Regions from separate parts of the Streptomyces sp. AHA2 genome, predicted to be linked through region 2. Evidence: riboswitches for the same ligand, from Rfam matches in the RefSeq annotation. Region 2 holds a riboswitch; the other holds the start of a gene.
What was found. A riboswitch is a leader RNA that binds a small molecule or an ion and turns the genes downstream of it on or off. The one in region 2 is predicted to bind S-adenosylmethionine.
Positions count from the first base shown of each region.

Region 1: it holds a riboswitch for S-adenosylmethionine, as region 2 does, so the genes downstream of both, Q5694_RS06535 (aminotransferase class V-fold PLP-dependent enzyme) here and thrC (threonine synthase) in region 2, are expected to answer to the same signal.

Region 1 is NZ_JAUQWJ010000002.1:542,293-545,494, forward strand. It holds gene trpD (anthranilate phosphoribosyltransferase) at 1-978, shown strand, start outside; SAM riboswitch class IV at 1,057-1,173, shown strand; gene Q5694_RS06535 (aminotransferase class V-fold PLP-dependent enzyme) at 1,335-2,702, shown strand; gene Q5694_RS06540 (glycerate kinase family protein) at 2,657-3,202, opposite strand, start outside.
Region 2 is NZ_JAUQWJ010000012.1:117,065-120,266, forward strand. It holds gene Q5694_RS23810 (glucosyl-3-phosphoglycerate synthase) at 1-777, opposite strand, end outside; SAM riboswitch class I at 931-1,086, shown strand; gene thrC (threonine synthase) at 1,105-2,391, shown strand; gene Q5694_RS23820 (MoaD/ThiS family protein) at 2,477-2,752, shown strand; gene Q5694_RS23825 (cold-shock protein) at 3,200-3,202, shown strand, end outside.

The DNA of each region.
Region 1 (3,202 bases), on a different contig from region 2:
CTGACCGCCGACGACACCGCGTGGGCGATGGATCTGATCATGCGCGGCGAGGCCACGGACGCGCAGATCGCCGGGTTCGTGGTGGCGCTGCGCGCCAAGGGCGAGACCGTCGAGGAGATCTCCGGTTTCGTCCGGGCGATGTACGAGCACGCCAACGTGATCGAGGTGCCCGGGCCGGCCGTCGACATCGTCGGAACCGGCGGCGACGGGGCGAAGACCGTCAACATCTCCACCATGTCGGCCATCGTCATCGCCGGCACGGGCGCCAAGGTCGTCAAGCACGGCAACCGCGCCGCCTCGTCGGCCTCCGGGGCCTCGGACGTCCTGGAGAAGCTCGGCGTCAACCTGGAGCTGCCGACGCACCGGGTGGCGGGCGTGGCCGAGGAGGCCGGGATCACCTTCTGCTTCGCCGCGAAGTTCCACCCGTCGATGCGCTACGCGGGCGCGGCGCGTGCCCAGTTGGGCATCCGCACGATCTTCAACGTCCTGGGCCCGCTGACCAACCCCGCCAAGGTCCGCGCCCAGGCCGTCGGCGTGGCCGACCCGCGGATGGCGCCGATCGTCGCGGGCGTCTTCGCGGGGCGCGGCCACTCGTCCCTGGTCTTCCGGGGTGACGACGGCCTCGACGAGCTGACCACCACCTCCACCTCCCGGGTGTGGATCGTCCGGGACGGCACGGTGACGGAGGAGTCCTTCGACCCGCGGGACGTCGGGATCGACCTGGTCCCGGTCGAGGCCCTGCGCGGCGCGGACGCCTCCTACAACGCCGAGGTCGCCCGCCGCCTCCTGGACGGCGAGACGGGCCCGGTGCGGGACGCCGTCCTGCTGAATTCGGCGGCGGCCCTGGTGGCGCTGGACCCGGGCACGGGGACGCTGACCGAGCAGATCGGCGCCGGCATGGCGAAGGCGGCCGAGTCGATCGACTCGGGGGCCGCCAAGCGCACCCTGGAGCGCTGGGTGGCCGCGACCAACGCCTAGGGTCTGTCCGACGAGCGGCGTCCCGCGATCCGGACCCGGGTTGCGGGGCGCCGATCTTTTCGCGTACGTTCCTGGACAGGTCATGAGTGACAGTCATGAGGCCCCGGCCGACTGTCCGGCAACCCTCCGTCCGTGGCGGGGTGCCCCGGGTGAAGACCGGGCCGCAGGCAGCGAGGTCTGCGGCAAGCGCGGACCCCTCGCGATACCAGGGGTCCTGGTCGTCGAGGAGTTTTCCGTGAGTCAGCGAATGCGATAGGGCCGCAGAGCCCCGCCTCCGCATCCCCTTCCTCCTTCACCCCCGCCGGGAGCCCCTCGGGGCCCGCGGGTGGTTCCGCCTGATCTCACGGGAGTTCACCATGTCCGTCTCCACCGTTGCCGCTGACCAGTCCGTTCGCACCCCGCTGCCCGTTCTGGGCCGGGATGTCACCGTGCCGCTGGTGACCGGCGGAGAGGTCACCTACGCCGCGCTCGACTACGCGGCCAGCGCCCCGGCGCTCCAGCGGGTCTGGGACGACGTCGCCGCCTACGCGCCCTACTACGGCAGCGTCCACCGCGGCGCCGGATACCTGTCCCAGCTGTCCACCGACCTGTTCGAGAACGCCCGGCACACCGTCGCGGAGTTCCTCGGCTGCCGGGACGGCGACCAGGTGGTGTTCACCCGGTCCACCACCGACTCCCTGAACCTGCTCGCCGCCGCCCTGCCGGACGACTGCCGCGTCTTCGTGTTCGAGACCGAGCACCACGCCTCCCTGCTTCCCTGGCGCGACGCCCGGGTCACCTTCCTCGACGCGCCGAGGAGCCACCGCGAGGCCGTCGAGACGCTGGAACGGGCCCTGGCCGACCGCGACCCCCACGGCCCCGCCCTGGTGTGCGTCACCGGCGCCTCCAACGTCACCGGTGAGCTGTGGCCCGTACGGGAACTCGCGGCGGCCGCGCACGCCCACGGGGCGCGGATCGTGCTGGACGCCGCCCAGCTGGCCCCGCACCACCCCGTGTCCGTCGCGGACCTCGACGTCGACTGGGTCGCCTTCTCCGGGCACAAGCTGTACGCGCCCTTCGGCTCCGGCGTGCTGGCCGGGCGGTCCGACTGGCTGCGCGCGGCCGAGCCGTACCTCGCGGGCGGCGGCGCCTCGCGCAAGGTCACGCGCCGGGAGGACGGGGGCGTCGACGTGGAGTGGCACGACGGCGCCGCCCGCCACGAGGCCGGCTCCCCGAACGTTATCGGTGCCTACTCCATCGCCTCCGCCTGCAGGGCCCTCACCGAGGCGGGCTTCGACACGCTGGTCGCCCGGGAGCGCCACCTCGTCGAGAAGGTGACGGCGGGCCTCGCCGGCGTGCCGGAGGTCCGGATCCTGACCCTCTTCGGCGACGACGCCCCGCGCGTCGGCGTCATCTCCTTCGTGGTGGACGGCTGGAACAGCTCCCACTTCGCCGCCGCGCTCTCCGCCGAGTACGGCATCGGCGTACGGGACGGCCTGTTCTGCGCGCACCCGCTGGTGCGCACGCTGCTCGGCGGCGACGCGCGGCAGCAGGGCGAGTGCGGGGCGCCGGAGGCCGCGCCGGGGGAGAAGTCGCTCAACGCCGTCCGGGTCAGCTTCGGCGCGGGCACGCCGGACGAGCACGTGGAGCGGTTCGTGCGGGCCGTGCGGGAGCTGGTGACCGACGGGGCGAAGTGGAACTACCGCACGGAGGACGGCCGTTGCGTGCCGGACACCTCGGCGTGAGGGCCGCCGGCCGCGAGCGGCGGTAGCCGGGAGCCCAGCACGATCATGCGCAGGGCCCGTTCCGTGGCGTCCGTGAGCAGTTCGCTCCCGCGCAGCAGCGCCTCCGCCAGGTCCATCGGGCCGGGCAGGATGCCGTGGCAGGCGTCCACGCCCGGGACCTCGTGCGCGCCCTCGCCGAGGGTGCCCGCCAGGGCGAGGACCGGGCGGCCGTACCGCTTGGCCCGGCGGGCCACCTCGGCCGGGACCTTGCCGCGGGGCGTCTGGTGGTCCAGCGCGCCCTCGGCGGTGACCACCAGGTCGGCGCGGGCGAGCCGGGCGTCCAGGTCGAGATGGCCCAGCAGCACCTCGAAGCGGGGCAGGAGCCGGGCGCCCAGAGCGGCGAGACCGGCGCCCAGTCCGCCGGAGGCGCCCGTGCCCGGCCCGTGGCGCAGGTCGGTGCCGGGCCGGGCGGCGTCCCGGGTGAGGACGGACGCCCAGTTCTCCAGGGCCCCGGACAACTG
Region 2 (3,202 bases):
GATCTCGGCGGCCATCCTGCCGAGTGCCTGCCCGTCCTGGTGCCGGTGCTTGCGCACGCCCACGTCGACCTGGGCGAGCGCGTCGAGGCCCGCCAGGTGCAGGGCGTCGACGAGCACGCCCAGTTCGACGCCGTACCCGACGGGGAAGGGCAGCTGCTCCAGCAGCGAGCGGCGGGCCGCGTACTCGCCGCCCAGCGGCTGGACGAACCCGGCGAGCCGCGGCCAGTGCATGTTGAGCAGCGGGCGCGCCATCAGCTCGGTGACCCGGCCGCCCTGCCCGGCGGCCCCGCCGAGGGGGCGGTCGTACATGCCCTTGACCAGCTCGACCTCCGGGTCGGTCAGCAGCGGGCCGACGATGCCGGAGACGAAGTCGGACGAGAAGTCCCGCAGGTCCGCGTCGACGAAGCAGACGATGTCACCGCGGGTGACGAGCAGCGAGCGCCACAGCACCTCGCCCTTGCCCGGCAGGGCGGGCAGACGCGGGAGGATCGCGTCCCGGTGCACGACCGTCGCGCCCGCGGCGGCGGCCACCTCGGAGGTGCGGTCGGTCGACCCCGAGTCGACCACCACCAGCTCGTCGACGAGCGGCACCTGCAGCATCAGGTCGTGGCGGACGGCGGCGGCGATGTCGCCGACGGTCTCCTCCTCGTTCAGTGCGGGCAGCACCACGCTCACCGTGCGGCCCGTGCGCTGCTTGGCCGCCAGGATGCTGTGGAGCGGACGGTCGTGCACGGACCAGGAACGGGCGCTCAGCCAGCGCTCGACTTCTTCCAGCACCGTGGCTGCTCCTTGCGTTCTCTCGGCGGGACGGATGTGACGCGTCTCGCGGTTCGGACGACTATCTCAACTGTCCTGGTCGTCGGTTACAGTCTTGAACAACGCGGATGACCCTCGCATGTCCGGGGTCGTACGCCGCCTACAACCACATACAGCTCATCCAGAGGGGCAGAGGGAAACGGCCCGATGAAGCCCCGGCAACCCTCCAGTCGGTTCTCGTAGGTCACTGGTGACCGCGTCGCGAGGCTCCCGGCTAGGGAAGGTGCCAAATCCGTCTCACGGCGAAGTGCGCCGTGAGGAAGATGAGGAGAAAGGGCCTCGCCTCACATGGCTGTGCAGACTGTTGCAAGCACCACCGACTCCACCGTAGACCTCGGTCCCGCCGCGGCCCTCAGCTGCCGCGAGTGCGGTCACCGCGTGCCCCTCGGCCCGGTCTTCGCCTGCGAGGAGTGTTTCGGCCCGCTGGAGATCGCCTACGACTTCTCGTCCTACGACGCCGAGGAGCTGCGCAAGCGGATCGAGGCGGGACCCGCGAACATCTGGCGCTACGCCCCGCTGCTGCCGGTCCCGGCCGACGTCGCGGACAAGCCGAACATCAACCCGGGCTGGACCAAGCTCGTCAAGGCCGACAACCTCGCCCGTGAGCTGGGGGTCGACGGCGGCAAGCTGTTCGTCAAGGACGACTCCGGCAACCCGACGCACTCCTTCAAGGACCGGGTCGTCGCGCAGGCCCTGGAGGCCGCCCGCGCCTTCGGCTTCACCACCCTGTCCTGCTCCTCCACCGGCAACCTGGCCGGCGCGGTGGGCGCCGCCGCGGCCCGGGCCGGATTCCGCTCCTGCGTGTTCATCCCGCACGACCTGGAGCAGGGCAAGGTCGTCATGGCCGCCGTCTACGGCGGCGAGCTGGTCGGCATCGAGGGCAACTACGACGACGTCAACCGCTTCTGCTCCGAGCTCATCGGCGACCCGGCGGGTGAGGGCTGGGGCTTCGTCAACGTCAACCTGCGGCCCTACTACGCGGAGGGCTCCAAGACCCTGGCGTACGAGATCTGCGAGCAGCTCGGCTGGCGGCTGCCCGACCAGCTCGTGGTGCCGATCGCCTCCGGCTCGCAGCTCACGAAGATCGACAAGGGCCTGCAGGAGCTGATCGGGCTCGGCCTCGTCGAGGACAGGCCGTACAAGATCTTCGGTGCGCAGGCCGAGGGCTGCTCGCCGGTGTCGACGGCGTTCAAGGCCGGCCACGACGTGGTGCGTCCGCAGAAGCCGGACACGATCGCCAAGTCCCTGGCGATCGGCAACCCGGCGGACGGGCCGTACGTGCTGGACATCGCGCGGCGGACCGGTGGTGCGGTGGAGGACGTCACGGACGAGCAGATCGTCGACGCCATCAAGATCCTGGCGCGGACCGAGGGCATCTTCGCGGAGACCGCCGGTGGTGTGACGGTGGGTGTGACGAAGAAGCTCGTCGCGAACGGGGCCCTCGACCCGGCGAAGACGACTGTGGTGCTCAACACCGGGGACGGTCTGAAGACCCTGGACGCGGTGGCGGGCACGGGGCTGACCGCGACCATTCGCCCGAGTCTGGAGTCGTTCCGGGCAGCCGGGCTCGTCTGATCGTTGTTCGCTGCGGGCCGGTGGGGGTTGTTCGCGCAGTTCCCCGCGCCCCTGGGTCCGTCACCAAACCGGAGGTTCCGAAGTCATGAGCGTCACCGTTCGCATCCCCACCATCCTGCGCACCTACACCGGCGGGCAGGCCGAGGTCTCCGCCGAGGGCGCGAACCTCGGGGAGGTCATCGCCGACCTGGAGAAGAACCACACCGGGATCGCCGCCCGCGTGCTGGACGACCAGGGCAAGCTGCGGCGGTTCGTCAACGTGTACGTCAACGACGACGACGTGCGGTTCGAGCAGGGGCTGGAGACGGCCACGCCGGACGGTGCCGGAGTGTCGATCATCCCGGCGGTCGCCGGCGGCTGAATCCGGTCGACCGGCTTGATTATTACCTTGAGTAATGCCGGTCACCGTGCGTACATCGAATTGCCCCCACCGTGAGAGAAGCGGAGGGGGCAATTCTGTGTGATTGAGCGCGGTACAGTTGGGGAACGCGTTCCGGATCCACTGACCGGAACCCTGAATTCCTGCCGCGAGCCCGACAAGATGTAGCCAAAGTGTGCGCGTCTTTCGCGGCTTTTGTTCTTTTTGTGTGGCCCGACTTGCCCTGAATTCGGGCGAACTCTCCCCACATTCCGGACCCTGAGCGTCCAGAATTCTCGTCCGATTGACCTGTTGCAGACGGCAGTTGGACAGATACATTCAGCCGCGGTCGACGCGTTCCGGCGCACGCCCCCAACCGTGGGGGGTGAGGTCTGACCCGGGTCCGCGAAGTGTGGATCTGTGCAAGGGCCAGTAATAGGGGAGTTAGGCATG